Regions from separate parts of the Lactobacillus sp. OTU4228 genome, predicted to be linked through region 2. Evidence: predicted binding sites of a transcription regulator. Region 2 holds the regulator's gene; the other holds the start of a gene.

Region 1 (10,151 bases), on a different contig from region 2:
AAAATAGAACTCTGGCACAAAACTGTGCCAGAGTCTGAGTATGCCTATTCTATTAAGCTTTAATATTCTTACTTGATGTAAGCCCTTTTTTAATTTCATCCAAAAATAGGTCGGCAAGAGCATCTTTTATCTGTTCTTGATTACCATTAGTGAACAAATTCAAGTTGCTGTCACTCATGATGATCATGCTGGAAACCATGCTTAACAGTTGCTGCTCTGAATCAGATAAATTGTCTGGTGCCAACATAAGAAGGATTCTTTTGACCTGAATCATATTGTGATCCATTGATAAAAGAGAGATTTCATTGTCCAGATCGAACATGCTAAAAGAACAGCGAGTAATTTCTGGGCTTCTCGTGTGCAGCAATGCAATATGGCTGTTAGGAATTCCTACCGGTGCCATTCTTATTCTTTTAAGCAGATTCTTGGCTACAGGCATTTGCTTGCGAATCAAAGTTGAATCTGAGTGGGCCAAACATTCCTGAATTACTGCGATCAAGTCTTGCGAATTATACTCCAAATGCTGGATTGTGATGCCGTTGACTAGTTCTGAACAGAAAAGCGTGCTGATAGATATCTTAGACAAGCGCGCCGCAGAGTCTTTGTGGTGATTTTCAACGATCGATTGCGTATCTGTATCAAGCGGATACTTTTGTTCATATTCCTGTAAGTAATTCTTGATACGCTCGATTTCATTATCCAGCAGCAATGGACTAACTAGCTGATAATCACGAGAGAAACCTTTTAGCTTCAAGGTTGAAAAGATCAAATTGTATTGCGACAAATCGATCTGATTCAATGTCGAAACACGGCTGACCTTAATCTGTTTGATTTCAGGAAACTCCTTTTTAAGTCGAGCACTCAAAATCGCCGAAGTCCCGATCCCGTTTTCACAAATAACCAGTGCCGTGAGGTTGCGATTGTTGTTTTGACTAGTATATTCGTTAGCAAAATACAACAAAATCAGCTGCAGCTCTGAATCCGTCAAATGATTATCAGGGAAATCGACACTCCAATATCGTTGAATAGCTGCGTACAATTTATCAAATTGGTGACTCAAACCAGCCAAAATTTCGATTGGCGTATCAGGCAAAAGTGCAACGCGGTGCTGCACCAAACTGATCACATGCTTGGTCAGCTTAGTCATGAAGTTCGGATCCTTTTTAAAGTCCCAGCGAACTTCTTCTGAAACAGATTGCACGAAGTTTTTCACTTTAACAGAAATAGCCAATTCGCTATCGTTATAAGTCAGATACGTGTTGTGGTAGTCGCAGGCCAGCAACTTATTGGCCAAATATGAAATATCGTTTTGATCTACCTGGATACTGCTCGTCTTAGTTTTGGCAAATAAAGCCATAAAGCGATAAACGTAGCCTTGATATTTCATTGTATTTTCTGCCGGTTGAATGAAATCTAGCTTGCATCCCGCCATGGTCCGTTTAAGCGTAGCCGCAAAAATCAGAATCAATTCGATCATCTTTTGATCGGTATCAATTTTGACGTTATTAAAAACACTTTCCTTCAAGCATGAATCAACCGTTAGCAATAGTTTCTTATCAATTATGTTCAAAAATGGATTGTTGCTCTTAATATCATTATGCAAATATTTGAAGAAGTCATACTCGTTGATTTCATTGAGCATCACGTCCACAAATACCTGGCGGCGCACTTTTTCAGGCGCCTCAATCGAAAGTCCCACGCCCTTTTTCCGAATCAATTTAATGTGATAACGATTGAGCGACTTCTCTACTGAATTCAGGTCATTTTGAATTGTGGCTTCACTAACATTTAAATCTAACGCAAACTGGATTATTTTACAAGGCTCTGTACTAATTAAAAGCGTAGCCGCAATTGCTTTTTCTCTTTTATCAATCGACATCACGGATTGGCTATGGGAAGTGCGCACCAACTTTTTAACTTCGCGCAATTCTTTTGCGTCACCTGACAAGTAATACTTGCCCTTTTGGTTAACGATTTCTAGCTTATTCTTTTTTAAATCGCCAAATTCACGATAAACTGTCCGCCGACTAATTCCCAGACTTTCCTCGATCTGCTTGATCGTCACGCCTGTTTGATTTTCAAGAAAAAGTTGCAGAATTTGTTTCTGCCTTTGCGTTAAAAACATAGTATCGCCTTTTATCTATTTATAAATTATTCTTAACATAGATTATACTTGAAAGCAAAAAAGAAGACAGACCTCAATCTGTCTTCTAAAAAATTATTATATGTGTAATTTTAATTAATTATTCAACAGTTACACTCTTAGCCAAGTTACGTGGCTTATCAACATCTAAGCCCTTGTCCTTTGAAGCGTAGTATGCAAGAAGTTGAGTTGGTACAACAGTCAAAAGTGCTGACATGTAGTAGTTGATATCTGGCAATACAATAGTGTCAGCAGCGTTAGCAAACTTCTTACCAACAATAGTGATGATGCTTGCGCCACGAGAAACTACTTCTTGAATGTTACCACGAGTAAGGTCAGCAGTAACTGGGTCGTTGATCAAAGCAATAACTGGAGTACCCTTTTCAATCAATGAAATAGTACCGTGCTTAAGTTCAGCTGCAGCGAATCCTTCAGTTTGGATGTATGAAACTTCCTTCAACTTCAAGGCACCTTCAAGGGCAACAGCGTGATCGATACCACGACCGATATAAAATGCGTTTCTTGATGGTACTATGTACTTCTTAGCAAGCTTTTCAAGCTTTTCTTTACCATCAACGATTTGTTGGATACCTTCAGCAGCGATTGCTAAGTCATGCTTCAAGTTCCAGTCCTTAGCTTCTTGAACGCCTAACTTTTCACCCAAAGCCTTAGCTAAAACGGCTTGCAAAGCAACTTGAGCAGTGTAGGCCTTAGTTGAAGCAACAGCGATTTCAGGACCTGCACCTAAAAGCATAGTGTAGTCGGCTTCACGAGAAAGAGTTGAGCCTTCAACGTTAGTCATAGTCAAACTTGGAATACCACGCTTGTTAGCTTCCTTCAAAACAACACGTGAGTCAGCAGTTTCACCTGATTGAGTCAAGAAGATGAAGAATGGGTGCTTGCTCATCATTGGGAAGTGGTAACCAGCTTCTGAAGCATAACCAACTTCGGTAGGAATACCAGTGTAGTGTTCAAAAATAGTCTTACCTACAAGACCTGCGTGGTAACTAGTACCTGCAGCGAAGATGTAAAGACGATCAGCCTTTGAAATAGCATCAACGATCTTTGAATCGACCTTTGGTTCACCGTTTTCGTCAAGGTAGTTTTGTGACATGTGACGCATAACGCCAGGTTGTTCATCGATTTCCTTTAACATGTAGAATTCGTAAGTACCCTTTGAAGCAGCGTTTGGATCGATGTTCAAAACGTGAGGTTCACGATCAACCTTCTTACCGTCAATAGTTTCGATAGTGTATGAATCCTTGGTAATGTCACCAACGTCACCATCTTGTAAGTCAACGAAGGTCTTAGTTTGATCAAGAACTGAAATAGCATCTGAAGCAATGATGTTAAAGCCATCGCCCAAGCCAAGCATCATTGGTGACTTGTTCTTAGCGATAAATACGTGATCTGGTTCAGTGTCATCAACAAGTAAGAATGCGTATGAACCCTTAACAAGCTTCAAAGCTTCCTTAAATGCTGAAAAGGTATCTAAGTTCTGGTCACGAGCAATCTTGCTGATTAATTGAACAACAACTTCAGTATCAGTATCTGAGTGGAACTTAACACCTTGTAAGTACTTTTCTTTTAATTCGGCGTAGTTTTCAATCACACCGTTGTGAACTAAGTAGAAGCGTTTGGTTTCATCAAAGTGAGGGTGAGCGTTGTCAACAGTTGGCTTACCGTGGGTTGCCCAACGGGTATGACCAATACCAACTAAACCTTGTTCATCTGGAGTTAACTTTTCTTTCAAGTTTGAAATACGGCCAACAGCCTTGGTTAAGTATTCGTGTCCATTTAAATCGTTTAAGTAAATACCAGCTGAATCGTAGCCACGGTATTCCAAATTAGTTAATCCATTTAAAATAATATCTCTTGCAGGCTTACCTACAACTCCAACAATTCCGCACATATTTTTCTCCTTTGGTCTAGTTCAATATTTCTTAATGGACTAGTTTGTTTTTATGATTACAGTAGTCATAATAGCCTTTTTAGCCAAAGTGGTCAAGTAATAATTCACAAAATTGGTATAATACTTTTGAAGGCAAAAAAATAGCTATCAGAATCGTTATCTGATAGCTATTTTTTATGCTGTTAATCTTTATTTGTTATTAACAATACCCTTGCCTTCGTAGCAATCTTTCATTAATTGAATGATTTGGCTAATAAGTGGAGCAGTTGGGTTAGTTACAGTGTTTTGGTCACCGTATGCTTCAACAGCTAATTCGTCAACTTTCTTGTCGAATTCAGCCTTGTCAACACCGTAGCCCTTGTAAGCCATCTTGATGCCAACTGATTCAGCCAAGTCGATGATCTTTTGGACAAGCTTTTCAACTAATTCGTCATCGCTTGAACCAGTCAAACCGATTGCTCTAGCAATGTCGGCGTAGTCACTTTTAGCACGGTAAACTGAGTAGTGAGGCCACATGGCAAGTTTTTCAGGACGCTTTGAGTTGAAGCGGATAACTTGTGGTAAAGCAATTGCATCACTTACGCCACTTGGAATATCGAAGGTTGATCCAACGGTGTGAGCGATTGAGTGTTCAAGGCCAAGGAAGGCGTTTGAGTATGCCATACCTGCAATAGTTGCGGCATCATGCATTTGCTTTCTTGCGTCAAGGTCGCCATCGTATGACTTCTTCAAGTTAGCGAAGATAGTTTTGATAGCTTCAAGTGACCAACCACGAGTGAAGTCAGTAGCCATAGTTGAAACATAACTTTCAATTGCGTGGCCTAATGCTTCAAAACCTGACCAAGCGATCAAACGCTTTGGTAAAGTTTGTACGAATTGGTCATCAACAATTGAAACATCTGGAGTTAAAGCATAATCACATAAAGTGTGCTTAATACCAGTCTTAGCATCGCTAATGATAGCAATTGGTGAAACTTCTGAACCAGTACCTGAAGTAGTTGGGATACATACAAGTTGAACGCCGTTAATCTTTGGGAAGCGAACTACTCTTTTTCTGATGTCCAAAAACTTTTGGTAAGCTTCCTCAAAACTCATTTCTGGGTTTTCATAGAACAAACGCATTGCCTTAGCAGCGTCCATTACTGAACCACCACCGATAGCAATCACAACGTCTGGCTTGAAGATGTTCATTCTGCGAACACCGTCTTTAATCACGTCAGTGTTAGGATCAAGAGTTACAGCCTTGAATACTTCGTATTCCTTTTGGCCACGGCGCTTTGAAATGATGTCAGTAATTTCATCAGCAAAGCCTTGATCAGCAACACCTTCATCAGTAACGATGAAGAAACGATTTACGTTTGGCATGTGACGTAAGTAGTTAGCTGCGTTGTGTTCGAAGTAGGTCTTAGAAGGAACCTTTACCCATTGCATGTTGTCGCGACGCATAGCAACTGTTTTGATGTTAAGCAAGTCCTTAGCACCAATGTTGTGTGAGAAGGTGTTGGCACCGTAAGAACCAGTACCTAAAGTAAGTGATGGCAACATGTTGTTGTAAAGGTCACCGATACCACCAAGGGCAGCTGGTGAGTTAACCAAGATACGGCAAGCATCCATCTTCATTGCAAATTCATCAATGATCTTCTTGTCGCTTGAGTGAAGACCAGCGGTGTGACCACGACCACCGTAATCAAGAAGTTCAGAACAAATTCTGAAGGCATCGTCATGGTTCTTAGCACGGTACAAAGTGAATACTGGTGAAAGCTTTTCAGCTGAAAGTGGGAACTTTCTACCAACACCGTTGTATTCAGCAACGATTACCTTGGTGTTCTTTGGTACATCAACACCACAAAGCTTAGCAATTTCGTAAGCTGACTTACCAGCTACAGGACCTGCAACAGTACCACGTCTTGGGTCGATGAAGTGTTCTTCGAACTTCTTAATTTCTTCTTTGTTTAAGAAGTAGCAGTCCCACTTCTTGAATTCATCAACAACCTTGTCGTAAATTTCGTCGTCTACAACAACTGAATTTTCAGAAGCACAAACCATACCATTATCGAAGTTCTTTGACAAAACAATGTCATAAACAGCACGGTCGATGTTAGCTGACTTTTCAATGTAAGATGGACCGTTACCAGGACCAACACCAATAGCTGGCTTACCTGATGAATAAGCAGCCTTAACCATACCTGGACCACCAGTAGCCAAAATAGTTTGAACGCCTGGGTTATTCATTAAATCAGTAGTAGCATCTAAACTTGGTTCTTCAATCCATTGAACTGCGTCTGCTGGAGCACCAGCGGCAACAGCAGCAGCACGAATAATCTTACCAGTTTCTACACAACACTTTTGAGCTTGTGGGTGGAAGCCGAAGATAATTGTATTTCTAGTCTTTAAAGCAAGCATAGCTTTAAAAATAACAGTTGAAGTTGGGTTAGTTACTGGAGTAACACCAGCAATGACACCCTTAGGTTCAGCAATCTTGGTTAAACCTAATTCCTTGTCTTCCTCAATTACGCCAACAGTCTTTTCGTGACGTAAACTATTCCAAATATTTTCACTAGCGTACATATTCTTAGTAGTTTTGTCTTCTACCACACCACGCTTAGTTTCTTCAACGGCCATTTTAGCCAATGGATAAGCATTTTGTTCACCGGCAGTAGCAACTGCTTCACAGATCTTATCAACTTGTTCTTGTGTGAAGTTAGCCATTTGGTCTAATGCAACATGTGATTTCTTTACTAAGTTATCTACCATGTCGTAGATTTGCTTTTTCTTTTCTTCCTCTGTAAGAGTCTGTTTTTGTTGTGTCTTAGCCATTACTTATTACCTCTAAGATCTACTAATTCTTGTGAACTAATTTACAATGTCAACTATAGCACAATACTAACAAATGTAAATGTTTTAATTTATGATAAGTCAGGTTAACAATCTTTTTAGAGCATTTATATTTTTGATTTTGCGCCAATGAAAGCGCTTGTTAAATTATTTACTTTGTGAATTACCAAACTTATAATCACATGCTTTTTATAGATTTTTTAAATTTATCTGTTAAAGCTGGTGCAACTCCTTAACAATGATAAAATATTAAGTATATATGAAAATATGGGGGACCTTATATGAATGAGAAAAAATCGCAGACTGATTCTGGCTATAAAAGAACCCTAAGCAATGCACATATTCAATTAATTGCTTTAGGTGGAACAATTGGAACCGGACTTTTTCTAGGGGTTGGTGATAGTATTCACCGCGCAGGTCCTAGCGTTATTCTGATTTATATCATTGTAGGTATTTTCCTATTCTTGCTTATGCGAGCCTTAGGCGAAATGATTATGTCTGACCTTCATAAACACACTTACATTGATTTTATTGAACAATATCTCGGTAAAAATATCGGATTTATTACCGGATATCTTTATTGGATTAGTTGGATCACTTTAGGAATGGCAGAAACAACTGCCTTAGGAATTTATTTTGAATATTGGTTTCCAAATTTAAAACCATGGATTCCAGGATTAATTACAATTGCCGTTTTGTTGATCATCAATCTAATTTCAGCTCGTGTTTTTGGTAATTTGGAATTCAGTTTTGCCATTATCAAAATCGTGACAGTAGTTGCTTTTGTTTTATTGATCGCTTATCTATTAATCACTGGTGGTAAAACATCATTTGGTCCTGTTGCCTTTGCCAACTTAGATGATCACGGTGGTTTCTTTGCTAGAGGTACTAAAGGATTTTTGCAAGGTTTCCAAATGGTTATCTTTAGTTTTATTGGCGTTGAACTTATTGGTTTAACTGCTGCGGAAGCCCAAAATCCTAAAACTACCTTAAAGCGAGCAATTAATCAGTTACCTTTTCGTATCATTTTGTTTTATGTAATGGCAATCTTAGGTATTTTACTAGTGATCCCTTGGTCAAAGGTATCAACTAATTCTAGTCCATTTGTACAAGCACTCGGTGCCACTGGCATTAGAAATGCAAGTTCAATCATTAACTTTGTTGTAATTTCAGCTGCAGTTTCATCAACTAACAGCTTTCTATATAGCGCTGGTCGTCTTCTTTTCTCTGTCACTTATGGTGGTCATGGAGAATGGAACCAAACCTTTGGACATCTATCTAGAAGACAATTGCCACAAAACGCTTTAATTTTATCCGCTTTATTAATGGCATGTGCACCTATTATTACTCTAATCATTGGCGATCAGGCCTTTAATTTTATTTCTTCCACTTCAACTAGCATGTTTTTAATCATCTGGTGTTTGATGGTTTTAACCCATATTTCCTTTAGAAGAAAAACACCTGACTCTGAATTAAATGATTTCAAGATGCCAGGTTTCCCATATATGGATTATTTAATTTTATTCTTCTTTGTTCTAATGATTATTTTGCTTTTAATCTTACCCAGCTATCGTATTCCTATGATTGCCGCCATCATCACTTTCATAGTTTTATACATCATTTCCAAAGTTTGGCACAATGAAAAAGCTGTATAACTAAAAAGCCGCGAAAAATCGCGGCTTTTTTTAATCCTTAATTTTCTTAATGATTCTTGCCGGTATATCAGCTACTACTGTGTTAGCCGGAACATTTTTACTAGCAACTGCACCTGCAGAAACTACAGCATTTTCACCAATAGTAACGCCTGGTAAAATCATTGCTTTTGCCCCAATCCACGCATTTCTCTCAATTACTACTGGTTTAAGTTCCAATTCTTTTCGCTGCTTGGGCTTCAACTGATGATTTACTGAAATTAGATATGCACCTGGTCCAATTAGCACATCATCCTCAATAGTGATGCCACCTAGGTCAACCATCATTGCTCACCTAGCTTGATATTGCGTCCATAGTCAGAATAAAATGAAACTCTAATTTCCGTACTAGCTGGTACTTCCCGCCCTATAATTTCACTAACAAGTTGACATACTTCACAACTGCAATGACGCTGTGTATTCAGATTCTGAAGAAGACGTTGATTCTGCGCTATTAGTTGCGTAATAAGATCTTTATTATTTGCATCCATTTTTTATACTTCCTTTTTCTTGCTCAAATTAAGTTTAAAAGGTAAGCTAAGCAATGTAAAAAGCTTATTAAGTATCACATATTATAATTATTTTTTATGGTAAAAAATGGAATTACGAGTTTTAAACTATTTTGTTGCTACAGCAGAAGAACTAAACATGACCAGAGCTGCTCAAAAATTGTTAGTTTCTCAGCCAGCTCTATCAAGACAAATTGCTGACTTAGAAGATGAATTGGGAGTCAAATTATTCAATCGCCGGTTCCGTCATTTAACTTTGACTCCAGCTGGACAATATTTATTAGAGCAAGCAAAAGAAATCTTAGCTTTAACTGCAAAGACTAAGAGTAATCTTCAATCTTCTACTGTGATTAGTGGCGATTTAACAATTGCTGCAGGTGAAAGTTACGCAATGCAAAGGATCATGGACATTTTGAGTAATATTATCCAAGATTATCCTACTGTAAAGATCCATATTTTGAGTGGCGATTATGAATTTGCAGAAAAGAAGTTAAACATTGGTACCGTTGATTTTGCGGTGATCATTGGTAATCTGAACCTTTCTAATTATGCAGCCCTGCAACTACCTGAAAAAGACGTCTGGGGCGTTCTGATGCCAGAAGATGATCCTTTAACTAAGAAAGACAAGATTACCCCAGCTGATTTGATTGGTAGAAATATTCTCAATTCTCAGCAAGCTGAACATATGCATTATTTTGATAACTGGTTTGGTAATTACAAAGATCAGGTCAACTTTATTGGTACAGTTAATTTAAACTTTAATGGAACTTTGATGGTTAAGAATAAAGCTGCTTTGTTGTTAACCTTAGATAAATTAGCGAATGTTTCAAAAGGTTCAGGTCTAACCTTTAGACCTATTACACCAGCAATAAAAGAACCCATAACAGTAATTTGGAAACATGGTACCAATCTATCGCCAGCTGCTAAATTATTTTTGAATCGTCTACAAGCATCTATTGCGGATAAATAAAAAAGACTCAAGATCAAAATGAACTGAGACCTAAAAATTAGACAGTTTAAAATACAGGATTAATAGAGGCTTGATTCCGATATTCTTTCGG
Region 2 (10,151 bases):
AAGTAAATTGCGAAGGTTGCGGCACCTTGAGCAACGTTAGCCATACATGCAGTAACAAAGATAAAGTCACCAGAACTTGCTGGATTCTTAGCAAAGGCTGCCAAAAGTTGAGTTTCAACGGCTGGAAAACTTTGATGAAGACCAGTAGTAACAATTGCTGAGTAAGTAAGACCAAAGACACCCATCCCAAAGGCACCAGTAGTGTTGTAAAGCCATACAATAGCATTAGTAATTGCATCTGAAACGCCCTTGAAGACTGGCCCAATAATTACAAAAGTTAAGAAACCAGTAATCATAATTGAAAGAAGTGGCGTAAAGGTAAAGTCAACTGCAGATGGTAAGCGTTTGTGGAAGAATTTTTCCAAAATTGACAATACCCAAACAGCTACTAAGACTGGAATAACTTGATATTGGTAGTTAGTTTGTGCAACTTGTAAACCAAAAATATTCCAGAAGTGATTTGCACCAAGAAGTCCTGGGGTAGTCATAATCATACCGATTGTGGCACCTAAGAATTGGTTAGCACCAAATCGTTTAGCAGCCGACATACCAACTAAGATTGGCATAAAGATAAATGGAGCAGCTGACATAACTTGAATCATTGCTGATAAACCAGCAATATTTGGAGCCATTTGAACAACTGACTTAGAACCAAACAAACCTGGTGAAGTCAAGAAGTTGTTCAAAGCCATCAACAAACCACCAGCAACTAAGGCTGGAATAATTGGTACGAAAATGTCAGACAAAAGTTTAATGAAGTCCATTACTGGGTTCTTCTTTTGACCCTCAGCTGCCACTTTCTTCAAGTCATCAGTTGATAGCTCCTTTAAACCAGTAATCTTAATGAATTCATCATAGACATCATTAACATCCCCTGGTCCAATAATTACTTGATATTGACCATTGGTCTTAAAAGTACCTTTAACATCAGGATCATTGTCCAATGCTTTTTGGTCAACTTTTGAATCATCCTTTAATACTAAACGCAAACGAGTAGCACAGTGCGCACCAGCGATAATATTGTCGTGGCCCACATCTTTAATTACTCGTTCCGCCACCTTTCTATGGTCCATATTTGTTTCCTCCTATGTAAACGTTTTATTTTCATTTTGCTAATTATGATAACGCATCCAAAAAATATGTCAATCGTTTGACATAAATTTCTTGATTTATTTTGTACACTTATGCATAAATAAGTTATTCTAGTGGTATAAGCAATGTGGTAAACGTTTGACATGTTTTTTGTTATCTACTAAAATAAAGTTAAAAGACACCGCTTACATGGAGGCATATTATGGAATGGACTAGAGAAAAACGTTACTTACCTTACAGTAAATGGGATGCTGAGACCTTGCTCGACTTGCAAGCAGAGGCCGCGAATTCCCCTTATCAAATGCATTATCATTTACATCCAATTTCAGGCTTAATCAACGATCCAAATGGATTCTCTTATTTTAATGGTGAATATCATCTTTTCTATCAATCATATCCATTTGGTGCTGTTCACGGCTTAAAGTCATGGGTTCACTTTAAATCATCAGATTTAGTTAACTGGGAAAGCTTAGGCTTAGCTGTTGAACCCGATACAATGGCTGATTCTCACGGGGCATACTCAGGTTCTGCTCGTGAAATTGACGGCAAATTATTCCTAATGTACACAGGTAACCACCGCGATGAAAATTGGGTTCGCATCCCTTACCAAGTTGGTGCTTGGATGGACAAAAATGGGAAGGTTGCTGATAAAACTATCTTATTTAAGAATCCTGACCACATTACTGAACACTTCCGCGACCCACAAATTTTAAAGCAAAACGACACCTACTACGCTATTTTGGGTGCACAAGACAAAGCTGAAAAACATGGTCATATTGATGTGTGGAAATCAAAGGATTTAAAGAATTGGGAAGAACTAGGCTTCTTAGACATGGGCACAGATGACTTAGGTTACATGATCGAATGTCCTAACATTGTTAGAGTCGATGGCCACGTTGTTGTAATTTTCTGCCCTCAAGGCTTAGACAAGAAGATTACCGACTACGATGACATCTACCCTAACATGTACATCATTGCCGACGACATTGATTTTAAAAATCATAAATTAATCAATCCTGGTAAATTGCACAATTTGGACAAAGGCTTCGACGTTTACGCTACCCAAGCATTTAACGCACCTAATGGCAAAGTCTATGAAATCAGCTGGGTTGGTTTACCAGATACCACTTACCCAACCGATAATGAAAACTGGGCCAACTGCCTTAGTCAAGTCAAAAAATTATCTATCAAAGATGGTAAGTTAATGCAAAAACCTGTTTCTGCTATGCAAGAACTTCGTTACAATGAAAAAGAAATTTCAGACGAAAACAAAGCTAGTCAACAATATGAAGCTGAACTCACAATTAAAGCTGGTCAAAAAGGCAGTCTTTATCTTGCCGCAAACGATAATTTAACTAGCGGCCTTAAACTTGATTTCGACACTGAAAACGGAACTTTAATTCTTGATCGTTCTAACGCTGGTCAAAAAGTTTCTGTCGATTATGGTGAAACTAGACAAGCTAACTTTGAGGCTAACACTGACTTAAAGTTAAACATCTTTATTGATCATTCATTAATTGAAATTTTCGTGAACCACGGCGAAGAAGTTTTAACCGGTCGTTATTTTGCAGATCAAAACAATACTAAATTCGCATTTGCACAAAAGACACACTATAATGGTAAATTATGGCAAATGAAAACTATTCTTTAGATTAAGGTGATATAGATGGCAGCTAAATTAAGCGATGTTGCCAAAGAAGCAGGTTGTTCAGTTACTACGGTTTCACGTGTAATCAACAACCATGGCTATTTAAGTCAAAAAACCAAAGATAAAGTTTTTGCGGCAATGCGAAAGCTAAATTATCAACCCAATTCTGTTGCCCGCTCTCTTCAAGGCAAAAGAATGAATCTAGTTGGATTGATTTTCCCTGGTATTATTAATCCATTTTTTGCGGAACTAGTGCAAAACATCGAAGAAGAATTATTCAAAAAAGGCTACAAAGTTATCATGTGCAACGCTGGTCGTGATAAAGAAAAAGAGCATGAATATTTACGCATGCTCCAAGCCAATCAAGTTGATGGTATTATCGCAGGTGCACACAACTTGGGGATTGAAGAATATAAGCAATTAGGTTTGCCAATTGTTTCTTTTGACCGTAAATTATCTGATAATGTCCCTATCGTAAGTTGTGATAACTACCAAGGTATCAAATTAGCCATGCATGATTTAATTCAAGCCGGCTGTAAAAAGATTTACTTTTTGGGTAATGAACATAAAAAAGGCAATCCTACCGATGAACGATTGGATGCCTATCTCGATGAAGTGAAAAAGCATGACTTAAAACCACATATTCGTTCTGTCGCTTTTTCTGATTCTTCTAACATTAAAAATATGCAAATTCATGACATGTTAGTTGAAAACCATCCTGATGGCGTAGTTTGCACTGACGATTTAACTGCTATCTTGGTTTTACAAGAAGCTAAAAAATTAGGTATTAAAGTCCCTAAGGAATTAAAAGTAATCGGCTTTGATGGCACTAAATTGATTCAGACTTATCATTCTGAATTAACCACCATCGCCCAACCTATTCACGATATTGCTACATTATTAGTGGATTTGCTTTTAAAGCGAATTGCACATCCCGACGAAGAGCTAAAGCAAATGAACTACACATTGCCTGTAAAACTAATTAAAAGTGAAACGACCGCATAAAAAAACGACTGAGTTGAATCTCAGTCGTTTTTGTTTTGGCATTAATTTTCTTTATCGCTGTCTAAGAAGTAGATCAGTGTTTGTAATTCAGTGGCTAAATCTACGTTTTGTACACGGACATTAGCTGGAGCAGACAATCTAATTGGAGTAAAGTTCATAATTCCCTTTACACCAGCATCTACCATTTCATCAGTTGTCTTTTGCGCTGCAGTTGAGGGAACGGTTAAAATTGCAATTGAAATTTGTTGGTCACTCAATTGTTGCTTTAAATCGTCCATGTCATAAACGGGAACACCGCTTAAAATACGACCAGTGATTTCCTTATTAATATCAAAAGCACATGAAATTCTAATATTGTTACTACGTTTAAAGTTGTAATTTAACAAAGCACGTCCCAAGTTACCTACACCGATCAAGGCAACATTAGTCAATGTGTCTTGATTCAAAATCTTCTTGAAGAATGTAAGCAAGTTCTTAACGTCGTAGCCATATCCACGTTTACCTAATGCGCCAAAATAAGAAAAGTCTCTTCTAATTGAGGCACTATCAACTTGAACAGCTTCTGACAATTCAGTTGATGAAACCTTATCTTTGCCTTCTTCATTCAAAATCAGCAAATAACGGTAATATAGTGGTAATCTTTTGGCTGTTGCCTTTGGAATCTTTATTTTTTCCATTTGAAGCCCTCCAAACTTATTCCATGTTTGTGAATGTACAATCAAGCACTACCATCATAACTGTTATTATACCTTTTGTGCAAGTATCTTTTTCACAAAGATACACTTTTTCACATATTGACATGAGAAAACCAGTAATATTAGGCTTGCATCATATGATAGAATAATGATTAGGTGAAAAATTATGATTATTGCACAAGGACACGATTTAGAACAACAATTTGGTGCCAACACGTTATTTAAGAACGTTACTTTTTCAATCGATTCAAATGCAAGAATCGGCTTAGTTGGCCCTAATGGGGTTGGTAAAACTACCCTATTAAAAATTATGACAGGCGAACAAGAACCTACTCGTGGTGAATTTACCGTTAATAAAGGTATTGATGTAGGTTATATCGCCCAGGAAAATGCTTTAGACGAAGACAAAACTATCTGGGATGAAATGGAATCCGTTTTTGCTCCTTTAATCAAAGAAGGCAAAGTATTAACCAACATGCAGCAACAAATTGCAGACTATCCTGAAGATCAGGACTTACTAAAGCAATATGACCAAAAGCAGTTCAATTTTGAACAAAAAGGTGGCTATACTTACCAATCAGATATCAAGAGTATCCTTAATGGCTTTAAGTTTCCTGAAGATACTTGGCAAAAACGCATTAGTAGTTTATCTGGTGGTGAAAAAACCAGATTAGCCTTCGTTAAGTTGCTTTTGCGTAAGCCTGCCCTGCTCTTACTAGACGAACCAACCAACTATTTGGACCTAGATACGCTTGATTGGCTGGAAGGCTTTTTAAAGAACTACAGCGGCGCCATTTTAGTAGTATCCCACGACCAATACTTTTTGGATCATTTGGCAACACAAATTTTTGAGTTGCAATTTGGTAAGCTGACTACTTTTAAAGGTAATTATTCTGCCTACGTAATGCAGCGTGAACAACGTGATAAAGATCAAGAAGCTGCTTACGAAAAACAACAAGCTGAAATCAAGAAAGATGAAGAGTTCATTCAAAAAAACTTGGTTCGTGCCACAACTACTAAGAGAGCACAAAGTCGCCGCAAGAAGCTAGAAAAGATCGATCGCATCAAGCCGCCTAAGCATAAGAACAAGGTGCGTATTCACTTTAGTAGCGAGCGTCCATCTGGTAAGGAAGTTTTAATCTTTAATGATTTAACTATTGGCTATCCTGAAAAAACGATGGTGAGTGACATCTCCTTCCAAGTAAACAAAGGTGATCGTGTCGCCGTCATCGGTCCTAACGGGATCGGCAAATCTACTTTACTGAAGACAATTATGAAGCAGCTGAAGCCAAAAGGCGGTTCAATCAAGTATGGTGCTTCGTTAGACATTGGTTACTACGACCAGGAATTGCAAGGACTCGATCCATCTAAGACTGTTTTGGACACCGTTTGGGATCGTCATAAGACTATGCCAGAACGTGACGTTCGTTCAATTTTGGCCAGTTTCTTATTTACGGCTAAAGATATCGATAAAACAGTTGGACAATTATCTGGTGGTCAAAAGGCGCGTTTAACTTTAACTGTCTTGTCACTTGAACATGACAATTTCTTACTAATGGACGAACCAACCAACCACTTGGATATTGAAGCTAAAGAAGTGCTTGAAAAAGCATTGAAGGACTTTGATGGTACTTTGCTCTTTGTATCCCACGACCGTTACTTCATTAACCAACTTGCCAATAAGATCGTTTCAGTTAGAGATGGTCATGCCAAGATTTATAATGGTAACTATTCTTACTACCTTGATGAAAAAGCAAAGCAAGCTAATGCCACAGCTAGCGCAACTGAAGATGCGGAACCTGTAAAGGCAGTTAGTGAACAAAAGCTTTCTTACCAGGAACAAAAACAGCGTGATTCGCAAAAGAGAAAATTGCAACGAGCAATCGATCAAGCGGAAAAAGAAATCGAAGACTTAGAAGCTAAAGAAAAAGATATTCAAAACGAAATGGCTAACCCAGAGATTGCTTCTAACTTTGACAAATTGGGACCTCTTCAAGAACAATTAGACGAGATTCAAAAGCAACTAGATACTGCTAACAACAACTGGGAAAAGGCTATCGAAGAACTAGATAACTTTGAATAAAAGACAGCCACTATAACTAAATAGTTATAGTGGTTTTTTCGCCTTATTATACATGTATTATAAATAACGTGGTTTATTCTTATAATTGCTTGTATCTTATTTTTAAGAGGTGTATCTTGATCTTGAATGTGAAGTTATAAGGATTTTTTATTTTAGAAAGAAGGATTTATCATGGTTGATAATACATCACTCACTGGTGCAGCACTTTTAATCGATGCTTTACAAGCCAATGGATTAAACAATATGTATGGTGTTGTAGGTATTCCAGTTACCGATTTTGCCCGTTTAGCTGAACTAAAGGGTATGAAATTTTATGGATTTAGACGTGAAGACTCAGCCGTAGATGCAGCAGCAGCTGCTGGTTTTATTACAGGTAAACCTGGTGTAGCTTTAACTGTATCCGCTCCTGGATTTTTAAATGGTTTAACAGCTTTAGCACAAGCTACTAAGAACTGCTTCCCATTAATTATGATCTCAGGTTCATCTGATCGTCACATTATCGACCTTGATCGTGGAGATTACGAAGGTCTTGATCAATACAACGTTGCTAAACCATTCTGTAAAGCAGCTTACCGTGTTGATCGTGCAGAAGATATGGGCTTAGCCGTTGCTCGTGCTGTTAGAACAGCAGTTAGTGGCCGTCCAGGTGGTGTTTATTTGGACCTTCCTGCAGCAACTGTTAGCGACACTGTTGCACAAAAGTCAGATGCCAACATCTACAAAGTAGTAGATCCAGCACCAAAGCAATTACCATCAGACGAAGCAATTAACCGTGCCGTTGAATTATTAAATAATGCTAAGCACCCTGTACTTCTTCTTGGTAAAGGTGCCGCATATGCTCAAGCTGAAGATGAAATCAGAGAATTAGTTGCTAAGACCAACATTCCATTCTTACCAATGTCAATGGCTAAGGGTGTTGTTCCAGACGACTCACCAGCATCTGCTGCCTCCGCTCGTTCATTTACACTTGGTCAAGCCGACGTTGTTCTTCTGGTTGGCGCTCGTCTTAACTGGATGCTTTCAAATGGTGGTTCACCATTATTCAGCCCAGATGCTAAATTCATTCAAGTTGATATTGATGCAACTGAATTTGATTCCAACAGAAAGATTGATGCTCCATTACAAGGTGACATTAAGTCAGTAATGCAAAAATTCAATTCTGCTGTTATTGACGCTGGTGTCAAGGCACCGCAAGATTGGCTTGATCAAATTAAGACCGAAAGTGAAAAGAACAACACTAAATTTGCTAAGAGAATCTCTGCTTCAGAAGCTAAGCCAACTTTAGGTTTCTACAGTGCAATCGAACCTATTAATGACCTTCTTCAAAAACATCCAGATACTTATATAGTAAGTGAAGGTGCTAACACCTTGGACATTGGTCGTAACTTAATCAGCATGCAAAAACCTCGTCACCGTCTTGACACTGGTACTTGGGGTGTTATGGGTGTCGGCATGGGTTACGCCATCGCTACAGCCGTTGAAACTGGCAAGCCAGTTATCGCCCTTGAAGGTGACTCAGCCTTTGGTTTTGACGGTATGGAAATGGAAACTATCTGCCGTTACCACTTACCTGTTATTGTCGTTGTTGTTAACAACGGTGGTATTTACAACGGTGATGTTAACGTTGTTCCTGACCAACCAGGCCCAACCGTCTTGGATCACGACGCTCACTATGGTGACATTGCTAAGGCATTTGGCGGTGACAGTTACCGTGTAAATAACTACACTGAAATGAAAGATGCCCTCGAAAAAGCATACGAATCAGGCAACCCAACAATTATTGATGCTCAAATCCCAGCATCAATGGGTAAAGAATCAGGTCACATTGGCAACTTAAACCCAAAGTTGGACTTAAGTTCTCTTGAAGAAAAGGAAAATAAATAATGGCTGAAGAATCTGAAGAAAAGGAGAATAAATAATGGCTGAAGAATCTGAAGAAAATAAATATGCACCTTTAAAAGGTATTAAGGTTGTTGACTGGACTCAAGTACAATCTGGTCCTTCATGTACTCAACTTTTAGCATGGCTCGGTGCTGACGTTATCAAGGTTGAACGTACCAACACTGGTGACCCAACTAGAAATGAATTGCTTGATATTCAAGATTCATGGAGTCTTTACTACTTGCAATTAAATGCTAACAAGAAGTCATTGACTTTGAATATCAAGACTGACGAAGGTAAAAAGATTATGTACGACTTAATCAAGAAGGCCGATGTCTTTGTTGAAAACATCGCTCCTGGTTCTGCCGAACGTAATGGCTTTGGTTGGGAAAAATTGCATGCAATGAACCCCAAGTTGATCTATGCTTCATTGAAGGGCTTTAACAAAGGCTCACGTTTTGAAAATGTTAAGGCATTTGAACCAGTTGCTCAATCTGCTGGTGGTGCTGCTTCTGCTACTGGTTGGAACAAGGGTGAAAACAATGTACCTACTCAATCAGCAGCTGCTTTAGGTGATTCCAACTCAGGAATGCACTTAACAATCGGTATTTTAGCTGCCCTTCTTCAACGTGAACACACCGGTGAAGGTACTTTCGTATACCAATCAATGCAAGATGCTGTATTGAACCTTTGCCGTATCAAGTTACGTGACCAAATCATGTTAGACAACTTGGGTGCTTTACCTCACTACGCTGTTTACCCTAACTGGAAATGGGGCAAGGCTATTCCTCGTGCTGAGAACACTGAAGGTGGTCAAGTTATTGGTTGGACTTACAAGGCTAAAGGCTGGGAAACTGATCCTAACGCTTATGTTTACATCGTTATTCAAAACAGCGATAAGAGCTGGGCAGCAATTGCCAACACTATGGGTCACCCAGAATGGATTACTGATCCTCGCTTTGATGGCTGGCAAAACCGTCAATTACACAAGGAAGAAATTTACCCATTAATTGAAAGCTACACTAAGCAATACGACAAGTACGAATTAACTAAGAAGCTTGGTGCTGCTGGTGTTCCTGTAGGTCCTGTTCTTGACTGGCACGAACTTGAAAATGATCCAGACTTGAACTCAGATGGTACAATTGTCACTATTGATCAAGGTGGCAATCGTGGCAAATTCAAGACTATTGGTTTACCATTTACTCTTTCTAACTACAAGCCTGATTACAAACGCGCTCCAGACCTTGGTGAAAACAACAAAGAAATCTTATCTTCACTTGGTTACGATCCAGATCAAATCGAAAAGTTAACTGAAGAAGGCGTAATTTCTAAGGCTAAAGGTCCTAAGAACCCGCGCACTGAAGTTATCAAAGGTGAATAATTAATTTACCGAAAAAAGCTGTTCAAAATCTGGACAGCTTTTTTCTTTTACATAGAAAGTGTGTCATAATGACCGAACCTAATTACAGTGAATTAGAAGCTAAAAATGTTCACTTAGATAAAGATAAGCCCTACCCCTTAAGCGGTATTTTAGTCGTCGATTTTACCCACGTTTTATCAGGCCCAACCTGTACCAGAATGTTAGCAGATGCAGGTGCACGGGTAATTCATATTGAACGAAAAACTGGTGACGATACGCGTCATATGGGACCATACATCGCTGATGGTTCTAGTGAATACTTTAGAATCTGCAATGCGGGTAAAGAATCCATTGCTTTAGATTTAAAAGATCCTAAAGACCATGCAT

Evidence for each region. The regulator Rex, encoded in region 2, represses fermentation and respiration genes when NADH is low (regulators of the CRP and FNR family bind a similar motif). The targets are predictions, from matches to a motif close to TTGTGAANTANTTCACAA.
Region 1: the regulator Rex is predicted to act here: its motif matches at 6,902-6,919, upstream of adhE (bifunctional acetaldehyde-CoA/alcohol dehydrogenase).

Annotation. Positions count from the first base shown of each region.
Region 1 is NZ_CDLD01000009.1:55-10,205, reverse strand. It holds gene BN1206_RS02020 (BglG family transcription antiterminator) at 53-2,125, opposite strand; gene glmS (glutamine--fructose-6-phosphate transaminase (isomerizing)) at 2,244-4,055, opposite strand; gene adhE (bifunctional acetaldehyde-CoA/alcohol dehydrogenase) at 4,245-6,872, opposite strand; gene BN1206_RS02005 (amino acid permease) at 7,172-8,545, shown strand; partial or broken gene BN1206_RS02000 (DapH/DapD/GlmU-related protein) at 8,576-9,072, opposite strand; gene BN1206_RS01995 (LysR family transcriptional regulator) at 9,179-10,060, shown strand; partial or broken gene BN1206_RS09360 (IS3 family transposase) at 10,107-10,151, opposite strand, start outside.
Region 2 is NZ_CDLD01000004.1:151,116-161,266, reverse strand. It holds gene BN1206_RS01610 (sucrose-specific PTS transporter subunit IIBC) at 1-1,073, opposite strand, end outside; gene BN1206_RS01605 (sucrose-6-phosphate hydrolase) at 1,295-2,743, shown strand; gene BN1206_RS01600 (LacI family DNA-binding transcriptional regulator) at 2,759-3,745, shown strand; gene BN1206_RS01595 (redox-sensing transcriptional repressor Rex) at 3,787-4,422, opposite strand; gene BN1206_RS01590 (ABC-F family ATP-binding cassette domain-containing protein) at 4,607-6,523, shown strand; gene oxc (oxalyl-CoA decarboxylase) at 6,695-8,407, shown strand; gene frc (formyl-CoA transferase) at 8,442-9,785, shown strand; gene BN1206_RS01575 (CoA transferase) at 9,854-10,151, shown strand, end outside.